DNA from 3 places in the Pontibacillus sp. HN14 genome. Region 1 is predicted to be linked to each of the others. Evidence: riboswitches for the same ligand, from Rfam matches in the RefSeq annotation. Region 1 holds a riboswitch; each other region holds the start of a gene.

What was found. A riboswitch is a leader RNA that binds a small molecule or an ion and turns the genes downstream of it on or off. The one in region 1 is predicted to bind thiamine pyrophosphate.
Region 2: linked by a shared signal. The riboswitch ahead of LQ226_RS12360 (ABC transporter substrate-binding protein) and the one ahead of tenA (thiaminase II) in region 1 are both predicted to bind thiamine pyrophosphate.
Region 3: linked by a shared signal. The riboswitch ahead of thiT (energy-coupled thiamine transporter ThiT) and the one ahead of tenA (thiaminase II) in region 1 are both predicted to bind thiamine pyrophosphate.

What each region holds. Positions count from the first base shown of each region.
Region 1 is NZ_JAJOLR010000001.1:177,321-182,330, forward strand. It holds gene thiM (hydroxyethylthiazole kinase) at 1-713, opposite strand, end outside; gene thiD (bifunctional hydroxymethylpyrimidine kinase/phosphomethylpyrimidine kinase) at 713-1,528, opposite strand; gene tenA (thiaminase II) at 1,521-2,219, opposite strand; TPP riboswitch at 2,395-2,502, opposite strand; TPP riboswitch at 2,917-3,026, shown strand; gene thiW (energy coupling factor transporter S component ThiW) at 3,109-3,597, shown strand; gene ilvA (threonine ammonia-lyase) at 4,109-5,010, opposite strand, start outside.
Region 2 is NZ_JAJOLR010000003.1:232,182-237,191, forward strand. It holds gene LQ226_RS12345 (DMT family transporter) at 1-295, opposite strand, end outside; gene LQ226_RS12350 (Gfo/Idh/MocA family protein) at 585-1,628, opposite strand; gene LQ226_RS12355 (Gfo/Idh/MocA family protein) at 1,642-2,622, opposite strand; TPP riboswitch at 3,156-3,264, shown strand; gene LQ226_RS12360 (ABC transporter substrate-binding protein) at 3,380-4,369, shown strand; gene LQ226_RS12365 (thiamine-binding protein) at 4,375-4,668, shown strand; gene LQ226_RS12370 (ABC transporter permease) at 4,665-5,010, shown strand, end outside.
Region 3 is NZ_JAJOLR010000001.1:295,180-300,189, forward strand. It holds gene LQ226_RS01490 (S8 family peptidase) at 480-1,637, opposite strand; TPP riboswitch at 2,004-2,104, shown strand; gene thiT (energy-coupled thiamine transporter ThiT) at 2,190-2,780, shown strand; gene LQ226_RS01500 (methanogen output domain 1-containing protein) at 3,067-3,723, shown strand; gene LQ226_RS01505 (TetR/AcrR family transcriptional regulator) at 3,742-4,329, opposite strand; gene LQ226_RS01510 (NADPH:quinone oxidoreductase family protein) at 4,480-5,010, shown strand, end outside.

The DNA of each region.
Region 1 (5,010 bases):
TGAAGCGTTCCAGGGCCTTTCACCTGTGGGTGTTCTGCGGCCATTTCACTTGCGACGGTATACGTTCTAATCGCTTCTGTTGCCTTTTCAATTGCTGGGCCTTCAAGGGTGAGGAAGGCAGTCAGCACAGAACTAAACAAGCATCCTGTACCTGTCACGGACCCAAGGAGAGGTGTCCCGTTTCGGCATACCACCGTTTCATCCTCAGAAGCAATCACGTCCGTTTCGCCAGTCAGCACAATAAGGGTACGGAAGGTGGCTGCAGCTTTTTGTGCGAGGCTTACGACATCTCCATTGCCTCTAGCGTCTACACCTCGTGATGCCCACTGTTCATCACCGATTAATGCGGCAATCTCACCTGCATTTCCGCGGATCGCTGTAATATCAAGTTCTTCAAGAAGTTTATGACATGTTTCAAGGCGATACGAGGTAGCGCCAGCAGCTACTGGGTCAAGGACAACCGGAATTCCTTTTTTATTTGCGGCTTTTCCTGCAAGAAACATCGCTTCAACGTCGCTTGAAGTAAGGGTACCGATGTTTAAAAGAACCCCGTTTGTGATGGTTGCCATATCAGAAACTTCATCTAATGCTTTTGACATAACAGGCGCTGCCCCAATGGCATATAACCCATTAGCAGTAAAGTTCATCACCACTTCATTCGTCAGATTATGAATGAGTGGCGTCGTTTCCCTCAGTTTTTGTAAATAAGACATTACACATATTCTCCTTTCCGAATGGTTTCTTTATAAGCCCAGTGGTTTGTAGGGCCCTGGCCTTGACCGATCTCAAGCGTATGGTGGATGGCAAGCGTGATGAAGGACTTCGCTGTTTTAACGGCTTCCTTCAGACTTTCCCCTTTTGCGAGCTCAGCTGTGATGGCCGCAGCAAAGGTGCACCCTGTCCCGTGGGTATGCTTTGTCTCAAAGCGGGGGGATGTAAACGTTTCGAACCTCGTCCCGTCGTAGAAGAGATCAGTCGCTTCTCCGTTCAAATGCCCCCCTTTAATCACAACCGCAGAAGAGCCAAATTCATGCACGATTCTCTTCGCTGCCTCTTTCCGGTCTTCCTCAGATTTCACGCTATTCCCGGTTAATGCTTCCGCTTCAGGGATGTTTGGCGTAACGATTGTTGCGAGGGGAAGCAATTGATCCCGCATGGTTTGAAGCGCTTTGTCATCCACTAGTGCATCACCGCTTTGAGCGATCATAACAGGATCCACACAAAGGGGGAGGTGAAGGGGGCGTAAATGATTGGCTATCGTTTCAATCATCTTGGCATTTGCAATCATCCCTGTTTTGACAGCTTGCACAGGCATGTCGTCTGTGACAGCTTCAAGCTGTTGCTTGATAAAATCTGCTTCTAAATGACGAACCCCTCTAACGCCCATCGTGTTTTGGGCAACGACTGAAGTGATCACAGACATGCCATACACATCTAGTTCCTGAAATGTTTTCAGATCGGCCTGTATGCCAGCACCACCGCTTGGATCTGTGCCGGCAATCGTTAGAGCTCCTTTTACGCTACGCATGACGGGTCACCTCTTTAATAGCAGATGTCGGCCACGTTTCCTGGCGGTAGGCCATTTCCCAAAACGCCCATTCCAATTGACAGCTCTTAATAAAGGCATCTTTCATCGCTTTCTTCTCCCTTGGTGAAGCAGTTTCTGCCCAAGCGTCTAATTTACTGCGCAGTTGGTTTGTCGTATCTTGGATTTCATCGTTTACATAAAACGTAATCCATTCATAGAACGGGTGCTCCGGTGTTGGCTGAACGTGATCCATCAGGTAATGTCCAATTTCAAGGTACGTCCAAGGGCATGGAAGGAGCACTGCCAGAATCTCACCAAGTGTTCCTTCATGGGCAGTCGTTTTCATATGTTTAATATAATGATCAGCCGTAGGAGGCAGAGGGTATCCTTGTAAATCTTCATAGGGCGTGTTGATATATGTGCAAAGATTATGGTGTGGATGGATTTCGCTATGAAGGACAAATTCAATATTTTCTTTGAAAAACGCAATGTCCTCCTTGTCCGTGCACTTCGAGATCGCAGTGCCGTACACATTCATGAAGGCATGAAGGTATTCTGCATCTGCCTTAACATAGTGAGCGACAGCTTCTTTTGGCAAGTTGCCTTCTCCGATTCCTTTTACGAACGGATGGTTGAAAATTGCTTCGAAAATAGGGTGTGCGTCGTGACGAAGTTGTTCAGTAAATGACATGATTGTTCCTCCTGGTTTTTTATTTATAGGAAGTGAACCAGGTAGTGAGGAGGGAGGGGGTTGGGGGATAAATATAAAAAAACCGCTCCTTAGAACTGGAGCGGTTTTTGGGTTTACGAAAGTATAGATTAAGAGAGTACAACAAATGGACGCTCTCAAAATCATATATAGATAAATCCAACCGACTCCACTTCCCTTCGCTGGTACTAACCAGATCAGGTTCAAAGGGACCAAGGATGACTCCTTATCTCAGCCAAAAAAATGGGCGCCCCTAGTGGACTTCCTATATTGTACCGTTACCTTAACATAGGTTTCCTTGGATTGTCTACTGTGATAGAAATTGGTAGGGGGAGATTCAGAAATGTTTCCGTTAATGTAATTGAGAGTAAGGTGGTCCGTGAAACTACTCCCTTTCCGCGGGCGAGCTGTCGAGCCTCCTCCATCACTTCGTTCAGTCCGGGGTCTCGTCGACCTCTTTCTCCCACAGGAGTCTCGCAGTTTCACGGACCACCTTTACGAAAAAAAAGAAGAACGGAAACATGCCTTAATGGGAGAGGGGGAAGTAAAACCAGCGAACCAATACTTAATACTGATATAACTGAAAAGAAACATACATTCACAAAGAACGACCATTCATAAAAAAGATTTGCAAAGGTGGAAGTTTGTGTTAATCTGATTAACAAAGTTTAATACATTATGAAACTACTAGGGGAGCCTGAATGGGCTGAGAGGAGAGCAAGCGAGCTTTCTGACTCTTACGAACCTGATCTGGGTCATACCAGCGGAGGGAAGTAGTCAGGCGACACGTCTGTATACTCTACCATTCGAAGTCAGGTCTATTATAGATCTGGCTTTTTTGTTTCCCCTTGTCAGAAAGGGAGAGAAATGGATGAACAAAACAAGAATGATCACGACCATGGCTATCTTTGTTGCGATTGGAACACTAGGGGCACAAATGTTATGGTTTCCGGCTGGAGTAGCTAAAGCCTACCCTGTCCAACACGTTGTCAATGTGCTAGCTGCGGTAACGCTTGGACCTATACCGGCCGTAGCGATTGCGTTTATGATTGGCGTTTTACGTGTTCTCTTAGGACTCGGGACACTCCTTGCTTTTCCAGGAGGAATGATCGGTGCCTTCTTGGCAGGTATTTTATATAAGGTCTCGAAGAAAAAAGGGTTGGCCGTACTAGGCGAAGTAGTGGGCTCAGGTGTGATCGGGGCGCTCTTTGCCGTTCTGTATGCCAAAGTAGTTATGGGGACTTCTGTTGGAGCTCTTGCGTTTTTACCACCGTTTTTCGTAAGCAGTCTTTCAGGGGCTTTTCTTGGGTGGTTTGTGCTTTCGAGAGTAGGGGAGCGGTTGAGTATACGGAGAGCTTAATGGTTACCATGGATAGATCTATAACCTTTTACATGGGGTGAAGCTTCAAAAAGGAAGAGAAGAGCTTGATCTGTGACCTTTTTTGTGGAATTAGTACTTAAAAGGGAAGAGAGGGGAAGAATCTATGCCCTTTTGACGAAGTGTGACTCATGAAAGGTAACGGATAGAGGGAATCTGTGACCTTTTATGGTGAAAAGCTCTTCAAAAGGTTACAGATCAACATAGGCCTGTCACGACTTCACTAAAAATGAGCCCATACCAATAAGGCATGGGCTCTTTCCCTTGTTTCCTAGATCTCATCGCCGGTTCAGTCCAGTCTATACGGTGCTGACCGGGCGCTTCCGCTTTTGTTCATCCAGCTCCAGCGCCCAGCACCTAGTAGACTTCCCTCACCTCTGGTCGATCAGTCAACATCGATTCGCCGGTGGCTCACCGTGTTTCCTAGATCTCATCGCCGGTTCAGTCCAGTCTATACGGCGCTAACCGGGCGCTTCCGCTTTTGTTATAGCTTTCAAGATGCTACAAAAGGGGAGCTTTTGTGAGCGTTTGGCACAGGGCTTGGTTCAGGTTGTTGGCTCAGTTCCTGAATCATCGGTAATCGGGCGAGGTCCATGTTGCCTCCACTTACGATAATGCCTGTTTGATTCGAATGGATGTGAGAGCCGTGGGCAAGTAACGCTGCAAGTGCAGAGGCTCCGGCTCCTTCTACAAGGGACTTGTTTCGCTCGAGCATCGTCACGATGGCATCGGCGATGTGTGTTTCAGATACGGTTACGATCTCATCAACATATTTCTTGATGAGTGGGAACGTGTTTTCTCCAGGTTTCTTCACGGCGATTCCATCTGCAATGGTGGAAACACTTTTTAAGGTGGAAGGGCCTTGTTTGTAATACTGATTGTACATGGCACTTGCGCCTCTAGACTGTACGCCGATAATTTTGATTGACGGCTTAACAGATTTTGCTGCTACAGCCACGCCACTAATCAGTCCACCACCTCCAATTGGGACAATTAGCGTATCAAGGGATGGATTTTGTTCAAGCATTTCAAGAGCAATCGTACCCTGACCGGCCATCACGTCATAATCATCGAAAGGATGAATAAAGACGCTGCCATTCTGGCGTTGGTCCTCACAAGCAGCCTCGAAGGACTCTTGGAAGGATTCGCCGGTTAAGACAATTTCTGCTCCGTAGCTTTCTGTTGCCCTCACTTTAGCCTGGGGTGTCCCTTCAGGCATAAAGATTTTTGCTTTAATCCCGCGTTTAGAGGCAGCTAAGGCGACACCTTGTGCATGATTTCCTGCAGAGGCAGCGATGACACCACGCTTTGCTTCCTCGTTTGTTAATTGAGAAACTTTAAAGCTAGCCCCTCGAACTTTAAATGCGCCTGTTTTTTGCATGTTTTCCATCTTGA
Region 2 (5,010 bases), on a different contig from region 1:
CCGCAATCGGGATGCCGGTTGATTCTATCGCTAGAAAGTAAAACAGGAAGTTCCCTGCTACACCTATTCCAGCCACCGCTGCCCATGAGTAAAAGTAAGGATTTTTGTTCTTGATCTTAATGACTTTCCGTCTGATTAAGTACCAGAGTGCAAAGCAAATAAACCCTATAAACCCACGGTAAAAGGCAATAACCGCTGGATTCCAGCCTCTGTTCATCAAAATATCTCCAACGCCGCCTGTAATCCCCCATAAAACTGCAGAAGTCAGAATAAAAAGTATGCCAGTATAATTCATTGTGTCCCTCCTCTTGATTGTTCTTATTACAGACCTCTTCTAATAGATCGTGCTCAGATTACGGAGGATCTGCCTCGTCTATCGCTATAGTATCGGTCTTTTACTATTCATTCCATCTATACCAACTTTTCAAACTTCTTTCTTAAAACCTCAGAATATTAATCCTGTATAACCTTAAATATGTTATGTTAGTACATCAATTTTTGGGTACTTTGTAGGATACCTCTGCCCGAGTGCATGTGAGCATTGCGCATAAAAAAAGCGTTTGTGCCGAAGCACAAACGCTTTTTTACATCTCAACCGCTTTTCCAGTAGCTGCTGATTCGTATAAAGCTTCAATAATTCTTTGAACAAGCGTTCCTTGGTGGGTGTGTCCACTCGTTTTTTGACCCATAAGAATCGATTCAATAAAGTGGTGCACCATGTCTTTATGGGCATTGCCCTTATCCACATAGGGAGGCGTGAGATCCAGAAGGGTATCGTGTTTTTCCTGATACATCGTGAGCGGAAAAACATCCGCCCCTCCCTGGTCACCCATTACTTTTAGAACTCTCGCATCCTTATCAGCAATGTTCGCCGCGAAGGAGGATTCAAATAAAAGGGAAGCGCCGTTTTGGAACGCAATCATGCCCCGGGCCATGTCTTCGACGGAAAAGTTCTCATGATCCCATTCCCCTAAGAGACCTACACCAGGACGTTTCCCAATTTTATCGTACGTCACTCCAAGTACCGTTTTTGGTTCCGGATACCCCATCAAATACAAGGCTGAATCAAGCATATGGATGCCATTATCGATTAGCGTTCCACCACCTTGAAGCTCCTTGTTCGTAAAGACGCCCCAGCCTGGGATGCCTCGCCTTCTGTTCCATTTCGCTTCCGCTGCATAGATCTCTCCCATTTCCCCTTCATCTATGAAACGCTTCACTGTTTCGACTTCCGGACGAAAGCGAAAGTGGAATCCATACATAAGGTGCTTGCCTAATCGGCTTGCCGCTTCTTCCATCTTCTCTGCATCACTCGATGAGATCGCTGGTGGCTTCTCACATAACACGTGGCAACCTGATTCCATCGCGGCGATCGCCTGCTCCGCATGAAACGCGTTCGGGGTGCAAATGCTGACCGCATCTAAATCCATTTCACGAAGCATATCCTGATAATCTTCGTACGCATGGGAGATGGAGAACTCACGGGCACAGTCTTCAGCCTTTTCCTTATTGTGATTCGCCACGGCAACGACTTCTACTGCATCTCCGTAGTTTTGATAATTGGGAATATGAGCACTCCTTGCGATGCCTCCTGCGCCGATAATCCCAATTCTAAGTTTCCGATTCATATCGTTCGCCCCTTTATCCGTTATAGTAAGCTTGTACCATTTCATCCATCACTCGGTTCGTCCGAAGCGCAGAACGCCTGGTACTCGGTGATTCTCCTTCTCCTAACAGCTCATCGACAATCGTTTGAATCAGGTGCTGCTGAATCGGACTTGGGCGATCGATATGAAATTCCTCTGTTCCGAAACGATTGATTAATTTGATTGGCACTTCATCAAACGTTGAGAAAATAATTTCCCCTTTCGTCCCAACAATTCGGTTTCGATCTTCATTCTTATAGGAAGAAAAGTTCCACACACCAGTTCCCATAACCCCGCTTTCAAATCGGAACGTTCCACTTACACTATCTTCAGCAGGGTAAGAAGCTGCCAGATTGTCCGCATACCCTTTTACCTGTTCAATTGGTCCAAGAAGAAAGTCAAAGAGGTCAAGTGTATGAGAAGCGACGTCGTAAAATAAACCTCCACCGCTCACTTCAGGCCGAACCCTCCAAGGCCATTCTCCGTTTTCATCCTTTTCTAATTGCCTCTGGGTTTGTTCCATCGTCACAAAGCGCACATCCCCGATGGCACCTTCATCGAGCAGTTCTTTTACTTTAAGAAAACGAGGCAGACGGCGGCGATAATAGGCCACATATAAAGGCACATGATGTTCCTCACAAACATCGATCATCGCCTGGCATTCCTCTGTGTTCAGTGCCATTGGTTTTTCGACGTATACAGGCTTTCCCGCTTTCGCCACGAGGTCTGTATACTCCTTATGTGAACCTGGTGGCGTTGCTATGTACACCGCATCTACTTCAGAATCTGACACAAGATCATCTGCTTTGTCATACCACTTTGGCACGTTGTGTCGCTCTGCATAATCTTTCGCAAGCTCACCACTTCGTCTCATCACAGCCACGAGCGAACTGTTTTCCGCTAGTTGAAACCCTGGCCCGCTTTTCACTTCAGTCACATCGCCACAGCCAATGATCCCCCATCGAATCTCTTTCATATGTATGTTCCTCCTTCTTTTATAAAGCCCTTACAAAAAAAGTTACAAAATAATTTATTTCCCCAATTCCGACCAAGTGTAACCTATGAATGTAAAAAAGAGCAATCCCCTCAGCAAAGAGATTGCTCTTTGTCATTAATCTACGAAAACTTCCGCAAAGTGATTGTGAATTTGTCTCTTGTATTGCTCCACGTCCGTACCTTTTACTAGAGAAGAATCATACGGCTACAGGGCTATCTGTGACTTTTTAAAAGCACTTTGTTCCTAAAAGGTCACAGAGCCCACGTCTCTCTTACCTTTTCACCCTTTCAGCTGCGAAAAGGTCATAGATTCGACCTATCTGTTCCCTTTTGAAGTCATAAAGCAACGAAAATGTCACAGAGAGCGCTTCTCTCTTACTTTCCGAGCCCTTCTCCCCCGAAAAAGGGAACAGATCTCAGAATCTCTCCTCTACGAAAAGCCCTCTTGCAATTCCGAAACGAGTGTGGCAAAGTCTTAAGAGAAAGAGCGTTAATCATAATTTAATAGGAACACGTAACATGTAGGGGAACCAGTGTGACTGGTTGAGACGTCCTGTAGACAGACGGACCCTTAGAACCTGATCTGGTTGAGACCAGCGTAGGAAACATATCTAAACGTTTTTAATGATATGCACCCTAGGTATGGTACCTGGTGCTTTTTTTATTGGAAAATTTTCTACGATTCTCTAAAAGTCCCTTACCGTTTAACGCTCTCATTACAAAAGGGAGGAATCATTTTGAAGAAACTATGGATCTTGACGTGTCTAATCGTCCTCTTAACCGCTTGCTCAAGTACAAGTGGGGAAAATGGAGGCGAAAGGGAGTCTCTACAAGACGTGACACTTGTCCTCGATTGGACGCCAAACACGAACCACACCGGCCTATATGTAGCGAAAGAAAAAGGCTATTTCAAAGAACAAGGCTTGAATGTGGATATTATTATGCCAGGAGAGGCCGGAGCTGATCAGCTTGTCGCATCAGGGAAAGCAGACTTTGGCATTAGCGCACAGGAAGCTCTTACGAAAGCGCGCGTGCAGGACATCCCGGTCGTATCAATCGCAGCAATTATTCAGCACAATACATCAGGGTTCGCTTCTCCAGCGGAGAAAAATATTGAATCACCAAAAGATTTTGAAGGAAAGACATATGGCGGCTGGGGCGACCCAGTTGAGCAAGAAGTCATCTCTTCTCTAATGAAAGGAGAGAACGGGGATCCTGACAAAGTGGACATCGTGAACATGGGAAATACCGACTTCTTCACAGCCGTTGAGAGAGATGTTGATTTCGCATGGATCTACTACGGGTGGACAGGCGTTGAGGCCGAGCTCCGTGGTCAGGAATTAAACATGCTGTACTTAACTGATTACTCAGAGAAACTTGATTATTATACCCCCGTCCTCACAACGAACCAGAAACACATCGATGAAGATCCTGAGCTCGTTGAATCGTTCACGAAAGCCGTGTCCCAAGGCTATCAATTTGCGATCGACGAACCAGAGAAGTCAGCTAATATTTTAATAGACGCCGTACCAGACCTTGACAAAGAGCTCGTCAAAGCAAGTCAGAAATGGCTGTCACCGAAATACAAAGACGACGCGGAACAGTGGGGCGTACAAGATCAAGCCGTTTGGGAAAACTATACCGATTGGATGTACGAAAACGGGTTGCTCGACCAAGAACTGAAGGCAAGTGAAGCCTTTACGAACGAATTCTTACCAGAGGAGTGATGACAATGGCCAATTCATTAGTCAGTATTCAAATCATACCAAAGACACCAAACGGAGAACCAACCATTCCGATGGTGGACGAAGCGATTTCCATTATTCAAGAATCCGGAGTGAAGTACGAGGTCCATCCCCTTGAAACGACGATGGAGGGAGATCTATCCGAGCTGTTTCAGATCATCGAAAAGATGAATGCGCGCATGGTCGAACTAGGGTGCCTGAATGTGATCTCACAGGTTAAAGTGCTCTATCAGCCAAGTGGTGCTTCAATGGATGCGTTAACGGAGAAGTATTCCGAGTGAAACAAGCAGTCTTAAAAGGATGGCGGCCTGCACTGGTCATCATCCTTCTCTTTATTAGTTGGGAAGGCGCTAGTCGACTATTTGATATTCCAGAATGGCTCATCCCCTCCCCATTTCAAGTGTGGGAGGAAGGAATAGCCGGATGGTCGTTGTATAACCATCACCTCTACTCGACCATCTGGCTCACCGTGATTGGATTTCTGATCGGGTCCACGTTTGGCATCGTCGTGGCGATTCTTTTGCACGTCACCCCTGTGTTCCGAAACATGTTTTACCCGCTTATTATTTTCTCACAGAATATCCCGATCATCGTGCTCGCACCACTCCTTGTCATCTGGTTCG
Region 3 (5,010 bases), 120 kb from region 1:
ACTCCTCGTTCGCATTCGCTCTCTGTGGGGTCTCCCCTAGGCTCTTTCCCCCGTAGGAGTCTCGCAGTCCCCGAACAAGCCCTGACTACATAGGGGGTGAACGGCCTTGAGGCACGAATTGTGTGAGGTGACCTCTCCGCATAATGCATGTTGCCGTTCATCCAAATATGGCAAAGGTGGGCTTGGAAACTGCTAAACTCCCGTGGGCAGAAGAGCCAGTTCAGTTCCAGCGTGGAGGACCTAGCGCGATAAGTCATCTTTTTTCCAAAGGCTAAACGCCTTTTCCAAAAAGCTGTCTTATCCGTACGGTCCTAGGCACCAAGCTTGCACATTTCAATCTAGGAGAGCGAGTTGACCCTGGGCAAGCCCAAGCACTCATCAATCGTATCGGCCCTTTACTACTAAAAATTCTTAGCTATAAGGATTATGGAACACAAAAAAATCCCCGGCATGGCCGGGGAACGAAGGGGAAAGTTCATTTATTGTGCTACTGCAAAAGTAGTAGTAGCTGCATTTACTGCTTCCTGTACGTTAATGAGTCCATTCCCGTAATAGAAAGCATCGCCTAAAGGCGTTGTGGTACTATTTAGTAAGCTGCGCACTTCTTGGTTAGTAAGAGAGCTGTCCTCAGCTAAAATGAGTGCTGCAGCACCGGCTACATGCGGGGACGCCATTGACGTTCCGTTATAAGAGCCGTAAGTATTGCCTGGTAGTGTACTGTAAATATTAGCTCCTGGTGCCATTACTTCTAATTCTTCACCAACGGAAGAAAAAGAGGCACGGTTCAAGCTTTCATCTACTGCTCCAACAGCAACAACAGATGCGTATTTAGCTGGATATCCGATGGTATTCTTTTTTCCTTTAGATCCTTCATTTCCAGCCGCGGCTATTAACAAAACACCTTGTTGGTAAGCTTGATCCATTGCTTGTTCTAATGTTGTTGAGCCACGGCTTCCGCCTAAACTCATATTTACAACGTCAATGTTGTTGTCGACGGCCCATTCAATCCCTTTTGCGATTCCGCTGTAAGAACCACTGCCGCTGCTGTTTAATACCTTAACAGCATAAAGTTCAGCTGATGGGGCTACCCCGATGACACCAAGGGAATTGTTGACACCTGCAATTGTGCCAGCTACGTGTGTACCGTGACCGTTTCCATCATTAAATGGGTCCGGTTCACCATCTACGAAACTTGCGCCACCTGCTACTTGTAAATCTTCATGACTAGCGCTGATTCCGCTGTCTAATACTGCTACTTTAATTCCGCTACCAGAATTCCCGCTTGCTTGAACATCGTCAGCATTGATTGCGGGAATGCCCCACGGGGTTGTCTGCCCGTAAGCTTGTACGTTAGCATCTTCTTCAATATAAGCAACATTTGGATTCTTCTTAAGAGCTTCTACAGCTTTAGGGGGGAGTTTTGCCTGAACAACATTCATATACTTGAATTGATGCTTCACTTTTCCGCCAACCTTATGAATGGTAGATACTTCTTTGTGATCGACCCCAGCCTTAAACCCAATTAAATAGTCTTGGGGTTTCTCTGACGGCTGAGCCGAAATTTTGCTTGGTCCTATGGATAAAGATAAGACGAACATAAAGCTAAGTAGTGCAATGACCAATCGTTTCAATAGAATCCCTCCTTAAATAGTTGACTCTATTGTATAACGGGTCTAAAAGAATTTCTTTGGGACAATAAAAGATTGATAGGGAAGGGGAGGGCGTAAAAGGAATCGCTTTTAGAGAAAAATAGGAGAATGGGCACGGGTTTTGAAAGGTTTAAATGAGGATTTGTGCAAATCAAGCGTGGAAACGATAGAAGAACGGGTGTTTGGGGAAAGGGTTTGGGAAAAGTAGAATAGGAGAGTGGTTTGGATACCATTTACTAGTATACCACAAAATTATGAAAATATTGGATAAAAAATGTATTTATCTTCATATGATTACTTGAGTCCTTTGTGATGTTCCCCTATAATAGGAAGTAACAAAAAAAGCATACGTAAGAAGACCACAAGGGGAGCCGCTAGGCTGAGATTGAACGATTCGTTCTGACCCTCTGAACCTGTTAGTTAGTACTAGCGTAGGGATGTGGCTTTAGTGATGGCGCAATGCAAACGGACTATCCATCTTAAAGCTCTCCCTTGCATTGCTTTTTTTGTGTGCATTTTTATTTTAGGGAGGCGATTCAGATGAAACATAGTCCGATTTTATTTTTAGTAGAGGTAGCGATGTTTGCGGCTCTAGGTGCAGTTTTAAGTTTACCGTTTTTAACTATTCCGTTGTGGGTCCAAGGCGGATCCATTGCCTTTGCCATGGTTCCTATTTTCTTTATGGCTTATCGATGGGGGTTAAAAGGTGGCGTTACAACAGGACTTTTAGTGGGGATTTTTAATTCATTGATTAATCCATTTATAGTCCACCCTGTCCAATATGTGATGGACTATCCTCTTGCTTATGCTGTGGTTGGTATAGCAGGAATCTTTTCTAAGCCAGCGCTTAAAGCTGTTCGGGATGGTCATGCAAAGTCGTTCACAGTTTATATTGTAATGGGCACATTACTTGGAAGTGCACTTCGGTTTATGAGTCACTTTATAGGTGGGATTGTGTTCTTCTCTTCCTTTGCGCCAGAAGGCACAGCAGTCTGGTACTATTCCTTAACCTATAATATTGGTTATATGCTGCCATCGTTTATTATTAGTGCAGTCATATTGAATATCATTTTATATAAACAGCCGAAGTTGCTCCGTTTTGGCGGGTCCCAAACCGCGAAATCTGTGTAACTCATAACAGGTTCAAGATAAAAAGGCGTGTCGCAGAGAGAAAAGACGATCTGCGGCACGCTTTTGTTTTAATATAGAGTTTGAAAAGGCCGTGTTTGAGGAAAGCAAGTCGTGAAAGGGAATACTTGATTAGTAGATCTTAATATGAAATAACAAGATGTTCTTTCTAGTGATAAATGAGTAAATTAGGAATCTAATATATTAATTGCAAAAAATAGGTTCGTTTTTTCTAGAAGAGGGTAAAGGTGTATGTGGAATGTATCTTTTAAAAGGGGGAAATTAACATATGAGTCAAAAACAGACATTAACAGCGCAAACATTTCTCTCTAAACTACTTACTCAATATGCATCAATACATGAAAAGGCTGTAGGTGCACAGGCTGAAGAATATATTAAACAATTAGGAATCCGTACAGGTGAATGGCTTGAAGGACATTATGTAGATGACAAATCCACGCGATCTGTAGATCAGTATGTGAATGTCATTCTTGCTATTAAAAACGACATCGGAGGACATTTTGAAATAGAAGAAGTTACGCCTGAGCGTATCGTTGTAAAAGGAATAAAATGCCCATTTGGAGAAATGGTCAAAGATGCTCCTCATTTGTGTCAGATGACTTCTAGTGTATTTGGAGGGGTCGCATCTCGTCATTTTGGATACTCTAAAGTCCATCTTGAGCGACGAATTGCCACTGGTGATGACCACTGTCGAGTTGTGATTCACTTAAGCCAAGATGAGAATGAAGCGGGACAGGAATACTACGAATTACCTGTAACCCCTAAAAATGGAGATCCATTTCAATGGGAAGAAGAAACGATTAAGATGCTCGGGGAAGAACTTCGAAAGAGCGATGAGATGATTGCAGGGCTTGTAGCTGAAATTGAAGAGCTACGTTCACAAGTTCGCATACAAGAAAGGAAAAGCAGAAGAGACTTCCGATAAGGAGGTCTTTTCTGCTTTTTAGTCGTTTAATAACCGGTAAATAGACTCAGAACATAGTGTTTTGTAATACTCGTGTAGCTGATGGTCTCCTGCCATAAGCCATTGTAAAATACAGCCATCAATTAGACTTCGGATGGCTTTGGCTCCTTGGTCGGAATTAACGCTTAGAAAGATCCCTTCTTCCTTTCCTCTTAGAATAATGGACTTTCCAATTTCAAAGCAATTGGAATAGAAATGCTGATTGATTTCTTGAAAACGGGGTATTTTAGGTACATAAGACAAAAAATCTAAATAGACCTTATAAAACTGATCGTTTTCTTTTGGACCAACAAAAACAGCATTCACATAAGCTTGTAGTTTTTCCTCGGCTGACTCAGCTTCTTGAACAGCGCTTGCTTCTTTTTGGTAAATTTTCTGAGTTAACCATTCTAAAAGGTTAGCAAATACATCTTCTTTGTTCTTGAAATAATAATTTGTTACGCCTTTACTGACGCCGGCATAAGTGGAGATATCTTGCAAAGTCACGGTGCTATATCCTTTATCGGCTACTGCTTCAAATGTGGCTTGCAGTAATTGTTCTCTTCGTTGTTGTTCTCGCTTTTTCATAGGAACCTCCGAATCACGTGTAATAGGTCTATTGTATAAAAATTATACCAATGGGACAAATCCTTTGACATATTTAATTTGACCAGTCAGAATAAAAATGTAAATAAAGAAGATCTAATTTATTGATTTCAATAGAGGAGGAATTATTTTATGACATTCCGTGCTTTATTAGCTATGAAAGAAGAAGAGAAGGTCACAACAAAAGTCGTTGAAAGAGAAGAATCAGATTTACCTGAAGGGGATGTGACTATAGAAGTTGCTTATTCCAGTGTGAATTATAAAGATGGTTTAGCAACGAATGCGAAAGCGAAAGTTGTGCGGGATTATCCGATTGTTCCTGGTATTGATTTAGCAGGTAAGGTTACATCTTCAAATGATGATCGTTATAAAGAAGGAGATCACGTTATTGTAACAAGCTATGAGCTTGGCGTGGCTCACGACGGAGGATTCAGTGAATATGCACGTGTTCCCGGTGATTGGGTCGTTCCATTACCTGAAGGGATGTCACTCCGCGAGGCGATGACATTTGGTACAGCCGGATTCACAGCTGCATTATCCGTCCACCGCTTAGAACAAAATGGGTTAACACCAGATGATGGACCCGTCCTTGTGAGCGGTGCGACTGGGGGCGTTGGAAGTATGGCTGTAGCAATGCTTGCAAAGAAAGGATATCACGTAGTC